3 regions of the Alishewanella sp. HL-SH06 genome follow, and region 2 is predicted to be linked to each of the others. Evidence: predicted binding sites of a transcription regulator. Region 2 holds the regulator's gene; each other region holds the start of a gene.
The links. The regulator FNR, encoded in region 2, switches genes on or off when oxygen is low (the NO sensors DNR and NnrR bind a similar motif). The targets are predictions, from matches to a motif close to TTGATCTAGATCAA.
Positions count from the first base shown of each region.

Region 1: ccmA (cytochrome c biogenesis heme-transporting ATPase CcmA) is a predicted target of FNR. The motif match lies at 2,483-2,496, and genes of this name have one in related genera.
Region 3: ACUJFK_RS08205 (nitrate reductase subunit alpha) is a predicted target of FNR. The motif match lies at 3,078-3,091, and genes of this name have one in related genera.

Region 1 is NZ_CP199752.1:2,677,245-2,682,676, forward strand. It holds gene ccmE (cytochrome c maturation protein CcmE) at 1-36, opposite strand, end outside; gene ccmD (heme exporter protein CcmD) at 36-326, opposite strand; gene ACUJFK_RS12240 (heme ABC transporter permease) at 340-1,077, opposite strand; gene ccmB (heme exporter protein CcmB) at 1,079-1,744, opposite strand; gene ccmA (cytochrome c biogenesis heme-transporting ATPase CcmA) at 1,738-2,397, opposite strand; gene ACUJFK_RS12255 (flagellar hook-length control protein FliK) at 2,587-5,205, shown strand; gene ACUJFK_RS12260 (sodium-dependent transporter) at 5,283-5,432, opposite strand, start outside.
Region 2 is NZ_CP199752.1:1,925,165-1,930,596, forward strand. It holds gene ttcA (tRNA 2-thiocytidine(32) synthetase TtcA) at 1-893, opposite strand, end outside; gene uspE (universal stress protein UspE) at 962-1,894, opposite strand; gene fnr (fumarate/nitrate reduction transcriptional regulator Fnr) at 1,992-2,696, opposite strand; gene ACUJFK_RS08915 (sulfite exporter TauE/SafE family protein) at 2,732-3,406, opposite strand; gene ccoS (cbb3-type cytochrome oxidase assembly protein CcoS) at 3,396-3,575, opposite strand; gene ACUJFK_RS08925 (heavy metal translocating P-type ATPase) at 3,572-5,432, opposite strand, start outside.
Region 3 is NZ_CP199752.1:1,778,561-1,783,992, forward strand. It holds gene ACUJFK_RS08205 (nitrate reductase subunit alpha) at 1-2,994, opposite strand, end outside; gene ACUJFK_RS08210 (ATP-binding protein) at 3,330-5,114, shown strand; gene ACUJFK_RS08215 (MFS transporter) at 5,176-5,432, opposite strand, start outside.

The DNA.
Region 1 (5,432 bases), 750 kb from region 2:
CATGGATAACAGGCGTTTCTTTCGTCTTGGTTGCATTAGCTTTGCTGCTCCTGATACTGCTTGATTCGTTGCTCTCTGGCCATTTTTGCGGCGAGGTGCTGCTTAAATTGACGTTGCTGGAAATAACTCCACCACAGCAAGCCCATCAACAACAAATACGTTAAGCCGAAAGATAACCAAACAAAAAAACTGTAACTAATGCCGTTACTGGCCATCGCTAAAAAATCACTGAAGCTAGCAAAGTAGAACGGAAAAACACCAAAAAGTTGCACCGGCAATTCGCTACTCAGTTGCCAAAACGTGTTCAATAAACTGCTCAATAACATGCTATCTCCTCGCTTATGCTTTGCTAACTAACTGTTTAACCCAAGGCCGATGCTGCTCATTTTCGAGGATCGCTGTACGTAAACGCACGCAGGTTAACGCCGCTAATAACAAACTAAACGCCAATAAACTGATTAACAAAGGCCAGAGCATGCTGGGATCGATGGACGGTTTAGCAAACTTAGTGATGGTCGCACCTTGATGCAGGGTGTTCCACCACTCTACCGAGAAATGGATGATGGGTAAGTTAATCACACCAACAACCGCCAATAAACTGGCCACTTTAGCGCCGGTTTGCCGCTCAGAAAAAGCCCCATGTAACGCCATCACGCCAAAATATAAAAATAAGAGGATGAGCTCAGACGTTAAGCGTGCATCCCACACCCACCACGCACCCCACATGGGTTTACCCCAGGCCATACCGGTTAGCAAGGCAATGGCCGTATAAACCGCACCAATCGGCGCGATGGCTAATACTGCCCACTGCGCCGTTTTAATTTGCCACACCAAGGCAGTAAAGGCTGCGATGGCCATCGCCATATAAGCGCCCATCGACATAATGGCCGACGGCACATGAATATGAATAATGCGGTAACTGTCTCCTTGCTGATAATCAGTGGGGGTAAAGCCTAAGCCCCAAATATTACCCAACAACAAAGTAAACAAAGCACTACTCATTAACCACGGCGTTAACTTGCCACAAAAATGATATAGCGTTTCTGGTTTTGCTAACGGATCTAACCACTTAAACATATCAGCTCACATTTATCTTTAAAGCGCTGCACACGGCCATAGGCACCAACGCCAGCGAGAACAAAAACATTGCCAATAAAATGGCAATCTGCCCAGTAAAACCTAAACCAATGCTGGCCGCTTCAATGGCGGCACTCGCAAAAATTAATAGCGGAATATATAAAGGCAGAATAACCAATGCCAGTAAGATCCCACCTTTATCCGCAGAGACCGTGATACCCGCCCCTAACACGCTGAGTAAGCTCAGCACTGGAGTACCCAGTAATAACGTTAGCGCCATCGCTTCTAGGGCGGCCCCTTGCATATTCAGCAGCAAAGCCACTAGCGGTGATAACAGCAATAACGGCAAACCGGTACTTAACCAATTCGCGGTAATTTTCGCCAGCACAAACGGCATTAATGCCTGCTGCGCCGCCACTAATTGCTCTATCACCCCATTGCGATAGTCGTCTTTAAACAGTCGCTCGGCCGCTAATAACACGCTTAATAGCGCGGCAATCCAAACTATACCTGGTGCCATTATACGCAGCATATTCGGCTCTGGGCCAACCCCTAATGGAAACAGGGTTAGCACGATAATAAAAAACAACACAGGATTAAGCCAATCCGCTTTTTGCCGAGCCAGTAAACGTAATTCGCGCTGTAAAAAAATGCTAAATTTTACCATCGATAATGGATCTCTAACGCGCGCAAGGCATGATATTCAATGCTGAGCGGTTGGTGGGTCGTTAAAATTATCGCGCCGCCGCGCTTTAAATGCGCGATAAAGTGTTGCTGTAAACTGACAATCGCGGATTGATCTAATGCCGTAAAAGGTTCGTCGAGGATCCAAATTTGCGCAGAGGTAGCCCAAAGCCGGGCTAAGGATACCCGCCGCTGTTGGCCGGCCGACAACATGCGACAAGGAATATCTTCTAAACCGGCTAAACCTAATTCTGCCAGTAACATAAATTCGTCTTGAATATGCAGATCGCTAGCCGCTTGCCAAAATTGTAAATTTTCAATCGCCGTTAATTGCTCATGAATACCGCTTTGATGGCCGATAAAACATAAGTTGGCGGCGTAATCGCTTAACGCGGCAGGTAAGGGTTGAGCTAAATACTGCAATTGGCCTTCATCGGGTTGCGCCAAGCCAGCTAGAATTCGCAGCAATGAGCTTTTACCGGCGCCATTTTTGCCTTTGATCTGCAAAAGTTCGCCCGGTTTTAAGTGTAACGACAGCTGCTCAAACAGCACGCGATCTTGCTTTACGCAGCTTAAATCAGCAGCATCGAGCAAAATGGGGGCAGTAACAGCAAAGGTGGGTTGTGCTATATTCACAGTCCTCTAACTATCGACGACCAACAAAATTGGGCGCATAGTAGCATAATGCCGCCAGAATACGAATCAGAACCGCTTCGTAAGCTTGATTCAAATCAGCTATTTGCACAACTTGTCGGCAAGTGCCGCTTACAGTTCAATAATCACTGTTAAAAAAGCGGCTTTAACCAACAGAACCTTGAGAGCGTGATGTTACCCTTTAATTTTGGCCAGCTAACCACAAACACCAGCTTAAACCCACAAACGACAGTGAACAGTGGTGTGATTAAACTTGGCAGCGCCGTGCCGTATCCGGCAATGGTGGTCACAAGCCATACCAATAACACCCCCAATGCGACACAGCAATTATTACTGCAAAGCCAGCAAGGCTTACAACGGCTTGCTTTATCTGCGCTACCCCCGTTACCACTGAATGTGCCGCTGCAACTGAGTTTTAATGCGACAACGCCCGACAACTTGAACGTACGCGTGATGCAGTGGCAAGGTAACCCGCAAGCACAACAATTAACGGCCGCACAAACCACTTTGTTACTGCAACCTGAGCAGCTAAACCAAGTGAGTGCACAATTAGCCAGTGGCAAACCGCTTAATCATTTGGCTGGCCAAGCGGTTACCCCGCCCCTCGCCGCGCAATTAGCCACATTACAATTGGTCAAGTTACCCATTGTCAGTGCCGCTTCATCGGCGCAAAGCGCTTTGCAAAACAGCAGTAGCTATAACCTTTCGACAAATAACAACAACCAAGCGGCTAACACACTAACAGCCAATATGCCAAGCCAGAGAGCGGCGATGGCTAACCTGCAAAACGCAGCGGTATTTCAAACGCTAAGCCCCCAGCTACAGCTCGCTTTACAACAAGCTGCCGTGCAGATTTCGGTGTTTCAACAATTACAAACGACAAGTCCGCTGTTGCAACTGAATAACCAAGTACTCAACCTTACCCCACCTGAGCGCCAGCAGTTAAAGCTGTTGCTACAACCTTTGGTTACTCAAGCCACCCCCAACCATGCCACTGAGCGAGCGAGTTGGGTGTTACTCATACAACCGTTAAAAGACTTAGGCCAATTTCAACTGCCAGGCAGTGCACTGAACCGGCCACTGCAACTTAGCTTGTCTGATGGTAGCCAATTAACCTTGGGCAGCACGCAAACCCATAACAAACCTGATGATGCATCACAAAAAAATTCGGCAACACACTCGGCAGCAACGGCAACAGCTCAAACGCAATTAAGCCAGCCCAGCGCGAGGAGCTCCGCCGGCGTAATGCCCAACACCCCGTTACAAGAGGAACCGATGAAAACCGCGATTGTTGATAAGATCCTCAGCCAGTTTGGCCAAAACAGCGAAAGCACGCCGAAACTGCAAGCCGGGCAACCCTATTTGGCTAAATTACAGTTAACCGGCCAAAGCGCGCAATTTATTGTGCAAACAGCGCAAGGCTTGCTGCAATTGCCACTGACGCTGGCAGCCAAACAACTCTCTGCCATTCCAAGCGATTTGCCCTTACAGTTAAGTTTTAAAGAAACCAAACCCGGCACAATAGAAATTCATATCAAGGTATTAAGCGGCTTACCAGAGAACATTCAGCTAACAGCGAAACAAGCACAATTACTGCAAAATCCCAAACAATTAGCCGCCTTGCAACAAAGCGTGTTGCGCGGTGAAACCATCACCCAGTTAGCGGGCGAGCCGCTTGCGCAGCCGTTAAACGCCCGTTCAGCCACAAGTAACAGTATTGCCAAACATTTATCGCTGATATTATTGCCACCCGCTAATAACAATAAAACCGTTAATGCTAATTTAGCGCAGCAACAGCTCCAAGCAACGGCAGGGGCTAATACGGCTAACAACGCTGCTACCTCTTGGCAATTAAGCGTGCAGCCGCTTGTCAGTGAACACAAAATTCAGCTCGCCAGTCAGCAGTTTGCCAAACCTCTGCCGTTGGGTGCGCAGCCTGCCCCTGCAGCCCCCACCGTAACAAAGTTACAGCCAACCGATGTCAGCAATACACACTGGCGGCAATTATTACCTTTATTACAAAGTGCGCCAGCCACCTTAAGCAGCCTGCCAGACTTACCTGCCGAAGTTCAGCAAGTGTTGAACCTACTACGCCAAGCTCAGCCGGATGGCTCTAAGGTATTAACACCGCCTCAAGTACAAGAACAACTGCAAGCAGCGTTAAACTTTCAACCTTTACAAAGCCAACCTAACATGACCACCTCGGCCGGCACCTTGGCTGTGGCCATTCAATTATTATTAGGGCACTTGTTAAAGCAACCCTCGGGATCATTGCGAGAGCCAAACGCGCAGCGTTTAGCCCAAAATATCGGGCAGCTTGAACCGGCGCAAGCATCTAACTTACTACGAGCACTCGGTAGCCACAGTAGTGCTTTGCAATTGGCACAACTACAAAACGCTGAAGTGCCAGCAAATCTGCAGCAATGGCTGATCCCGTTAGCCTTGCAGCAACAACAAGAAAGCCGAATTAGCCAAATTTTGTTAGAACAAAAAGAACGCGAGCAAAAAGACAGCGAACAAAAACAGCGCTTTTGGCAGTTAACCATGAAATTTGACTTAGCCGATAAGGGCCAATTATTAGCCGTGGCCAAGTTGCAAGACGACGATGTGCAATTACAGTTTTATACCGATCAACCGCAAGCATTACAGCAAGCGCAAAAGTTTTTACCAATCTTAACGGAGCGCTGCAGTGCGCAAGGATTAACCGTGAGTAAAGCGGAATGTCAGTTAGGGAAAATCCCTGATACGCTGGGCAGTAAACGCACCAGTTTAATTTCGACACAGGTTTAAGCCGCAAGTTTAAAAAAGTAACAAAGTTGCAGTGTGGCCAGCGCGTTATCACACTGGCCACCAAGGTTGTCGCTTACTTAAAACAACAAGTTTTTACCAAAATAAATGGTAGAGACAGTGTTGATAAAAATAATCGCTAAAATTAATGGAATAAAAGTACCCAGTGAGAAATTCACATATTTTTGTAAAAATGAGCCTGCAAAGCGTTGATTGCCATCACTAATTTC
Region 2 (5,432 bases):
GGCTGCTCATCCTCGCTATCTATTTCTAAGCCAACCGGAATGCTGGGGATGGTCGCTTTATCAAATGCTAAATCACCCTCAGTCGCTAAAGCGTCACCCTTCGTCAGCCCTGCGAAATTAAACAGCGATTTATCTGCTAAATGTGATGGCACGATGTTTTGCATGGCTTGAAACATGGTCTCGATGCGCCCAGGAAAGCGTTTATCCCAATCTTGCAGCATTTCTTTGACCACTTGGCGCTGCAGGCCGTCTTGTGAGCCACAAAGGTTACAAGGGATGATCGGAAACTCACGAGCGGCAGCGTATTTTTCAATGTCTTTTTCTTTGCAATAAGCCAAAGGCCGGATCACGATATGCTCACCGTTGTCACTGACCAGCTTAGGCGGCATCGACTTCATCTTGCCACCATAAAACATGTTTAAAAACAGGGTTTCAAGCATATCATCACGATGATGGCCTAACGCAATTTTAGTGGCGCCCAGCTCTTTTGCAGTGCGATATAAAATGCCTCGGCGCAAACGTGAACACAGCGAACAGGTGGTTTTACCCTCTGGAATTTTATCTTTGACTATCGAGTAGGTATCTTCAGTAACAATCAGATATTCAATACCCAGCTGGTTTAAATACTGAGGTAATACCTCAGCAGGGAAGCCAGGTTGTTTTTGATCGAGGTTAACGGCAATAAGGCTAAAATTTACCGGCGCGGATTGCTGTAAATTCATCAGGATATCGAGCATGGTGAAAGAGTCTTTGCCACCAGAAAGGCAGACCATGATCTTATCACCTTCTTCAATCATGCCGAAATCAGCAATGGCTTGACCCACACCCCGGCGCAATCTTTTGTGTAATTTGTTCAGATTGTATTGAGCTTTTGCTTGTGCTGCGTGCGACATCAGTAACTACCCGCCAGAAAAAAGGCGCTCATTATACCCAACCTCGCGCCTTTACCAAAGTCTGATAATTAGCTTTTTTCAAGCGGACAAATAAAGTCAGCGGGTTTCATGGCTAATACATCGCAATCTAGGCGGTCGATGACATGTTCAGCGGTATTACCAATGATCGCCGCGGATAAGCCCGTACGCCCAATAGTGCCGATAATGACCATTTCGGCATCCAGCTTTTTGGCCAGTTTCGGGATCACGTCTTCGGGCATACCTTCTAACACATGACATTGATCTTTGCTGATTTGATGTTTTTCGGCCAGACTTAATATCGCATCTTTATGATGGCGGCGTAGGGTGTCATTGTATTCTTGTGGATTAAACTCGGGGATCTCAATCGCGATATTCACCGGGGTGCCGGGATAGGCATTGACTAAATGCACCTTAGCATCGAGTAATTGCGACATTTGTTGTGCTTTGTGGATCACCCGTTGATTTAATGACAGGTGATGTTCTTGCTCACTACCCGCATTAACGGCAGCAATGATATTGCCTTTAGCAGGCCAGGCATGATCTTTAACTAACAATACTGGGCAAGGACATTTACGCAAAATATGCCAATCGGTCGGCGTAAAAATCATCGATTTTAAAACATCATGATCATGCGTCCCTTTGATCACCAGATCATAATCATTATCTAAGACGGTTTTCACCACGGCTTCAAAGGGGCGATTGTGCCAAACCACGTGCAATTTGATGTTTAAACCCAAGGCGCTGGGTTGTTCTAATAAGGTTTTGACCCAAAGTTCGCGATCTTTAATCACCGACTGTTTCATCGATTCGCGTTCGTCACCCGATAACATGGTGGTCATCTCGTAAGAGAATTCATAAACACTAAGAAAAGCGGTCAGTTGACAGCCTTGCTTGCGGGCAAGTTCGATGGCTCTATCGAGCGCTTTTTGCTCATCAGCGCTCGGATCTAAAACCACTAACACATTATTATAAATAGACATTAAAGCTTCCCTCTTAAGTCAATAAGCTTATCTAAGTGTAGACCAAGATAAGCGATTAATAGGGATTTATGTTTGTGCTATATCAAGTTAAGGGGAGTTAACATTGGCCTGAAAGCGCGGTTAAGCTGGGGGCATCCAAAATGGTGATAAGCTTGCCATCAACTTGAATGATTTCATCTTTGTGCATTTTACTCAGCAAGCGGCTGATGGTTTCTACGGTCAAGCCCAAATAATTACCAATGTCGCTGCGGGTCATACTGAGCCGGAAAGCTTTTTCAGAAAAACCACGATTGCCATAACGAGAAGCCAAATGATTTAAAAAAGTTGCCAATTTTTGCTCTGCGGTTTTACGATTTAACAGCAACATCATTTGCTGATCAGATTGAATATCTTGGCTCATTAAACGCATCATTTGCTGGCGCAGTTTAGGTAATTGACTTAACAGATTTTCAAGGTTTTGATAGGGGATTTCACAAATCATACCGGTTTCTAAGGCTTCAGCATAGCTGGCATGTTTTTCAGTATTGATGGCGTCAAAACCAATGACATCGCCAGGTAAATGAAAGCCGGTGATTTGCTGCTCACCTTGTGAGGTGAGCGTGAAGGTTTTAAAAGAGCCCGTGCGGATGGCATATAGCGATTTAAGCTCGTTACCGCTTTCAAACAACATATCGCCTTTGTGCAAAGGGCGCTTTCGCTGAATAATATCATCAAGTTTGCTTATTTCTTGCTCACTGAGCGAAAACGGTAAACACAGCTGACTAAAACCGCAATCCTGACAATTTATAGCTGAACGTTGCATCACACACACCCTTTTACCCTTAATAGGGTAACAGCTTAAAAAACTAGTCTATGCAAAGCAAGCCATATCGTGTAAAAACCATAAACCGCTAACAGTAATGCCGCACTGTAACGAAACCATAGTTGGTTTTTTAGTTTGACTAGGCTATTAGCCGCGGAGCCAAATACCAGTAACGCAGGTAAGGTGCCGACGCCAAAAAGTAACATGATCAGTGCACCGCTACTGGCACTGCCGCTGGCTAAACTCCAACTAAGGGTTGAATAAACCAAACCACAAGGCAAAAAGCCCCATAACATGCCATAGCTTAGGGCTTTAACACTGCTATCAAGCGGTAATAAGCGCTTCGTATAAGGTTGGATAAAGCGCCACAAACCTTGCCCTGCGCGCTCTAAGCGCGTTAAACCAAACCAAAGCCGGGCAATATACAGCGCCATTGCCAGTAATAATAAGCCGGCCAATAAACGCAACCCAATAAAAGTGGCTCCGGTAATGCCCATGGCGGTCGCACCAAAATAACCGACCAAACCACCAAAGCAGGCATAAGTAATCAAGCGGCCAAGGCTTAACAACACTTGTAAGCGAAACTTTTGCCAAGCACTTTGGGCAGGCATGGCAAATTGTAAGGCGGCAACAATACCACCGCACATGACTAAACAATGGCTGCTACCTAAAAAGCCAATCAGCAGCGCCGCGACATAATCAATGTTCATCAGGCTTGTTCGGTGGTGTCGCTTTGGGCTTATCTTCGTCGAACAAGATACTTAAGCCTTCTTTTTCTAAATCTTCAAATTGCTTTGAGCGCACCGCCCAAAAGAAGATACCGATGCCAATAGCCACAAACAGGATGGCAATCGGGATCAGTACATAGATAATGCTCATTTTTTCAGTAACCTCAATGAATTGGATACCACTAACAGCGAGCTAAACGACATGCCAATCACGGCAATGTAAGGGGAAACAAAACCCGCAACGGCTAGGGGGATAATAACCAGATTGTAGCCCACTGACCAGCCAAGGTTCTGTTTGATCACCCGGGCGGTTTGTTTGCCACCTTGAAGAAGGTTTTGTAATAAGCGTAAATCGGCTTTTAAAAATACCACATCTGCTTGGTTTTTCGATAAATCGGTGCCAGATTGCACCGCAACTGAAATATGCGCAGCGTTAAAGCTCGGACTATCGTTAATACCGTCACCCAGCATCAGCACTTTGGCACCTGTTGCGATTAATTGTTGGATCTCGGTGACTTTATCTTCAGGGCTGCAGCCTTTGTGCATAAAGTCGAGTTTTAATGCTGCGGTTAATTGTTCTGCTTGTACCGAGTGATCACCGGTTAACATCCCCAGTTTATAGCCTTGCTGCTGAAGTTGCTGAATTAACGCCGTCGCTTCTTCGCGTAATTTATCGACGAGTTGCAACTTGGCTTGCAGTTGGTTATCGAGAGTAAAATACACCTGCCATTCTGGCTCTGCTGGTACGCCACAAAATTGTGCGCTGCCCACTTTGAGTTGCTGGCCTTGCCAACGAGCACGAATACCGGCGCCAATGGCTACCTGTACGTCGTTTAATGTTAGGGGCTGCGTTAAATACGGTGCAAAGGCCCGGGCAATCGGATGCTCAGAATATTGTTCTAAATTGGCCACTAAGTTAAGTAAATCGGTTTCAGCTAGGGTAGGGTTGACCCTGTGCACCTGTTGTAAGCTAAATTTACCTTCAGTTAAGGTGCCGGTTTTATCTACCACGATATGGCTAATGTTGGGTAAAACCTCAAGCACTTGAGCATTTTTAATCAGCACGCCTTGTCGATTTAATCTGGCCAAGGCACAGGTTATCGCCGTGGGGGTCGCTAAGCTAAGGGCGCAAGGGCAGGTGGCAACTAACACAGATAGGGTGACCCAAAATGCGCGGCTAGGATCCCACCAGAAATACCAAAGTAAGAAAGTGAGCAGGGCGATCACCAATAAACGCTCGACAAAATACTTGGCTAATTGGTCGGTTTTTTCGACTAGTTTCGGTTTTTGGCTCAGCGTCAGTTGTTGTAATTGAATGATTTGACCCAAGCGCGAATGGGCTAAAACTCGGCTTACTTGAACCTGTAATAAACCATCGTGATTAACGCTACCGGCCAATACTGTATCGCCAATTGTTTTACTGATCGCGCGATATTCACCGGTTAACATCGACTCATCAACTGAGCTTTGCCCGTCTTTTACTATGCCATCGGCGGGCAGGGTTTCACCGGCTTTAACTAAGATGATATCGCCCGTTTGTAAGCGCCGAGCCGATGTGGGCTGTGGCCCTTGCTCGGTGTGAAGGGTGGCCGTAACCGGCATGATTTTTAATAAATTACTGGTCGCTTCGCGGGCTTGCGCACGGGCGCGGAATTCAAAGAATTTGCCTAATTGCAGCAAGAAGGTAAACATGCAAACGGATTCAAAATACACTTCGCCGGTTTGCATCGCGGTGGCATACGCAGATGCAAAAAAGGTGTAATACAGGGCCAGTGTAACCGGCACGTCCATATTCATTTGTCGTGCCTTAATACTGCGCCAAGCACTGACTACAAAAGGTTTAGCGGCATACAGCACCACAGGGATCGTTAAAAGCAAACTGATCCAACGCAGATAGCCTTCATGGGCTGTTTCAATGCCAGTGTATTCGCCAAAATACAGCGCAAAAGCCAGCATCATCACTTGCATAGTTAAAATGCCGGATACCGCAAGACGCTTGAGATAACGG
Region 3 (5,432 bases), 150 kb from region 2:
AAAGCGGATTTTCTCATCTGCCTTTGGTAGCGCTAAATGGGTATGGTCGCGACCGGTAATTTTGCCTAAGGCTTCCCAGGCTTTAACCGCGACATGGCCATTGGTCTCCGGCGCCAGGGACAAAATCATCTCGCATGCGTCGATGGCGCTGTCAATCTTCGCCATGCCTTTGTTAATGCCTTCGTCGGTATGCACGCGGTTAAGCTTTTTCAGGAAGCTGACTTCCTCTTTAGTGTCCCAACCGATGCCTTTGCCGCCGTTGCCGATTTTCTCCAGCAGTGGGCCAATTGAGGTAAAGCGGGCATAGGTATTAGGGTAGTCACGCTCGACAATATTAATATGCGGCATGGTCACGCCCGGTATCGCATCACATTCGCCTTTCCACCAGGCTTTAACACCATAAGGCTGTGCCAGTTCTGCCGGTGTATCGTGGTGCATTGGCGTGGTGACCACGTCAGTTTCTACGCCTAAATGGCCAACGGACGCTTTCGAGAATGATTTGGCAATCCCTTTGAAAATTTCCCAGTCGCTGCGTGCTTCCCATACCGGATCAATGGCAGCCGTTAACGGGTGAATAAACGGATGCATATCCGAAGTATTCATATCGTCTTTTTCGTACCAGGTGGCGGTAGGCAGCACGATGTCGGAATACAGGCAAGTGGTAGACATACGGAAATCCAGCGTCACCCATAAGTCGACCTTGCCCTCAGCGCCGTTGTCAGTCCACTCGATATCCTGCGGCTTTTTACCACCGAACTCGCCTAAGTCTTTGCCCAGCAAGCCATGTTTGGTGCCTAAAAAGTGCTTCAGCATGTATTCGTGGCCTTTACCGCTGGAACCCAGCAGGTTAGAGCGCCAGATAAACATATTGCGCGGGAAGTTTTGCGGGCTGTCGGGCTGCTCGCAGGCAAACTTAATGTCGCGATCTTTTAGCTGCTGCACCACATAGTCTTTTAACTCAACACCGGCAGCTTTGGCTTTAGCGGCCAAGCCCAGCGGGTTAACTCCCAGTTGCGGCGCTGACGGTAACCAGCCCATGCGCTCGGCGCGGCTGTTAAAGTCTATAATACTGCCGCCCCACTTTTCTTTATTCGCCAAAGGCGATACGACTTCGGTCATATCCAGCTTTTCATAACGCCACTGGCTGGAATGATTATAGAAGAACGAGGTACCGTTCATATGGCGTGGTGGCCGCTGCCAGTCCAGCGCAAAGGCCAGTGGGGTCCAGCCGGTTTGTGGCCGCAGTTTTTCCTGGCCAACATAGTGTGCCCAGCCGCCGCCGCTTTGGCCGATACAGCCGCACATCATCAGCATATTGATCAGGCCACGGTAATTCATGTCCATGTGATACCAGTGGTTTAGTGCAGCACCGACAATCACCATAGAGCGACCGCGGGTTTTATCGGCGTTGCGGGCAAACTCGCGCGCTACGCGAATCACATCTTCCGGGTTCACACCGGTAATAGGCTGCTGCCAGCCTGGCGTGTAGGGTACGTTGTCAAGGTAAGACTTGGCGCGGCTGTCATCACCAATGCCGTTATCTACACCATAGTGCGCCAGCATTAGATCAAATACGGTGGCAACTAAAGCGGTGCTACCATCGGCAAGCTCGACGCGTTTGGCCGGAACTTTACGAATTTGCACGTCGTCATGTGCGGTGTGCTGGAAGTATTTATATTCGTGCGGTGCACCGCCAAAATACGGGAAGGCTACCTCGACCAGCTCGTCGCGGTTATCTTTTAGCGATAATTGTAAGTCGATTTCGCCATCTTTGTCTTTTTGCTCAAGGTTCCATTTGCCTGCCTGGCCCCAGCGGTAACCAATTGCGCCGTTAGGACTGGTTAAGCGGCCATCACTGTTCAGCGCTATGGTTTTCCAGTCCGGGTTATTGTCCTCACCCAGGTTATCGACTAAATCGGCAGCGCGCAGGAAACGGCCCTGGCTCAGGTGTTTTTCACCTTGCTCCAGCATCACCAACATGGGCATATCGGTGGTGCGTTTTACATAATCGGTAAAATAGGCGCTTGGGTTATCAACATGGAATTCTTTTAAAATCACATGGCCAAACGCCATCGCGAGCGCAGCATCAGTACCCTGACGTGGCGCTAACCAGGTATCACCAAATTTGGATGCTTCTGAGTAATCTGAAGTGATAACGCAGGTTTTGGTGCCTTTATAACGCACTTCTGTTAAGAAGTGTGCATCGGGCGTACGGGTTTGTGGCACGTTAGAGCCCCAAACAATAATGTAATTCGAGTTATACCAGTCGGCCGATTCCGGCACGTCGGTTTGCTCGCCCCATACCTGCGGTGACGCAGGCGGTAAGTCGCAGTACCAGTCGTAGAAGCTTAAACAGTTACCACCAATTAACGATAGATAACGTGCGCCAGCGGCATAAGACACCATCGACATCGCCGGAATAGGCGAGAAGCCGGTAACCCGGTCCGGGCCGTAAGTTTTGGTGGTGTACACGTTAGAGGCGGCAATCAGCTCGTTAACCTCATCCCAGCTGGCGCGGACAAAACCGCCCAAGCCACGGCGCTCTTTATAGCTTTTGGCTTTTTCCGGGTCGCTGACAATAGATTCCCAGGCTTTTACCGGATCTTTATGCGCAGCCTTGGCTTCGCGCCACAATTTCATCAGTTGCTGACGTACTTTAGGATATTTTAAGCGGTTGGCGCTATAAATATACCAGGAATAGCTGGCGCCACGTGGGCAGCCGCGCGGCTCATGGTTTGGTAAATCCGGCCGGGTGCGTGGGTAGTCGGTTTGCTGGGTTTCCCAGGTAACCAGACCGTCTTTTACATATATTTTCCAGCTGCACGAGCCGGTACAGTTTACACCATGGGTAGAGCGCACAATTTTATCGTGTTGCCAGCGCTGGCGGTAACCCTGTTCCCATGTTCTATCTTCATTAGTGGTAACACCGTGGCCGTCGGCGAACGGGGCTTTGCGGGTTTTAAAAAACCGCAGTTTGTCGAGTAGGTGACTCATGGTTTACTCCTGGTCTTGTCCTGCATGAACAGACATATTGCTTTTCTGGTATGCACACTATAGAAACAACAGCGCGATGATGCTTGATTTAGATCATGCTAACCAGAGCGCTAAATAGCTGATAAAAAACAAAAATACCTACAAGGTGGTAGTGTGGGTGGGGCTGTAATCGCCGACAATACTCAGGTGTTTACCCCTTATGGTGTGAAGTAGGTAAATGCAGCTACCCTGGCGAGAAAAAAGGGGTAGCTAAATTGTGTCGGTGGTTTTTAATAACAAAGCGGCGCAATGCCATATAAGCAGGTATGCTTAAGCAGTAAATTAGTGGAGTGGTTATGCGACAGTTTTCTATTGTTACCCGTATTAATATTGCGCTGGCTTGTATTGTTACGCTGGCTGTTGGAACTATGCTGGCTTCGTACTGGCTGTCGGACAAAACTGATAACGATGCACATGCCGTCAATGTAGCAGGCTCGCTACGGATGCAAACTTACCGCATGGCCTGGCTGACATTACAGCACGACGAAAATCAGCTGCGCATAGCTCGTGAGCAACTGGCGCAAACTTGGCAGCATCCGGTGTTTGCCAGGTTTATCAGTAACAATGACATAGCCAACCAGTTAGAGCGGGCGCGGTTGCAATGGCAGGGGGTCGATGTGGCGTTATCGCAGCCATTAGTTGACATGGCCGAGTTGGAAACTGTGTTGCAGGTACAAATTCAGTTGCTGGAGCAGCTGGTGTATCTTATTCAGCAGGATGCTGAGCAAAAAGTACGTGGTTTTCGTACTCTGCAGCTTATTGCTCTGCTGGCCACGGTGTTGTTATCAGCCATTGTGATTTACTGGTTAAAAGTGATGGTGGAAGAGCCGCTGCAAGTGCTGACACAAGGCGCAAAACGGGTGGCAATGGGGGATTTTACCCACCGTTTAAGTATTGAAAATAATGACGAACTGGGCACCCTGGCGCACAGTTTTAACAAGATGAATGACTCTATTGCCTATATGTATGGCAACTTAGAACAGCGGGTAGATAAGCAAACCGAGACATTAAAACATAACAATATAACGCTGCGTTTTTTATATAACACCGCCCGGAGTATTAGTGAACATGTACCTGAGTATATTGATTTTAAAAAGATTATTGATGAACTTAAACTTGTGGTTAAGATTGATGATTTAGAGCTTTGTTTATTTACTGAGGATGGTGACAAACCTTATATGCAGCTAGTGCCGGGAGTTGATATTGTAGATCCTTGCATTGAGCAAAACTGCGGTGATTGTTTAAGTCAGGCTGAAAGCAGCAGCTGCAACAATCAGCAATACACTTATGCCTTGCAACGGGAACGTAAAAAGTTTGGTGTATTGGTGGTAAGGGTAGCCAAAGAGCAGAAGTTAGTTATGTGGCAGCAGCAATTACTAGCCTCGGTGGCCGATCAGTTAGCTCTGGCATTGAGTTTAAAATCAGAAGAAGAGCAGGTGCGCCGGCTGGCATTGATGCAGGAACGTACTGTAATCGCCCGTGAACTGCATGACTCCTTAGCGCAGGCATTGTCTTATTTAAAGATTCAGGTAACCAGGCTAAATAAAGCCACGCAAAAAGATGATAAAGCCACTATTGCTGATGTGTCGGCTGAACTAAAGCAGGGTCTGGATTCGGCCTATCGCCAGCTGCGCGAACTCTTAACCACTTTCCGCTTAAAAGTCGACGGTTCTGGCTTGTTAAGTGCGCTGCAAACTACGGTGAAACAGTTAACCGAACAGTCTGACTTACAGATCCGGCTGGATTATCAGTTGAGTAATGTGCCATTGGCGCCGCATGAAGAAATTCACCTGCTGCAAATTATCCGTGAAGCCAGCCAGAATGCGGTGCACCACAGCCAGGGCAGCGAGCTGAAGATTAGCCTACAGCACAGTAGCGATGGCATCAGCCTGGCGGTAGAAGATAATGGCGTCGGCATACCACAAGCGGCAGAAAAGCTAAACCATTATGGCTTGGCCATAATGCAGGAGCGTAGCAAGCATTTAGGCGGACAAATACAGATTAAAGCGCGTAAAGAAGGCGGCACCGGCGTGTATTTTAGTTTTACACCAGAGTATTTATTGCAACAGCAAATGGCGTGATGGTGCTGTCGGGGCGCCATTGTCAGAACAGCGGCGCCCCAGGTATTTGCACCCCCGAAAGTTACGGATTATAAAACTCACCGTTTTTACGCAGGTAAAAAAACCAGTTCACGAGCAGGCACAAGCCATAGAAAATGGCAAAACCCACCATCGCGTACTCAGGTGTGGCAGCTTTTATTTGCTCACCCAGTACCTGCGGAATGTAGAAGGCGCCATATGCCGCCACCGCAGATGTCCAGCCCAGTACAGGGCCTGCTTGCTCTTTGGGGAATACTACGGCGATGGTACGGAAGGTGGAGCCGTTACCGATACCACTGG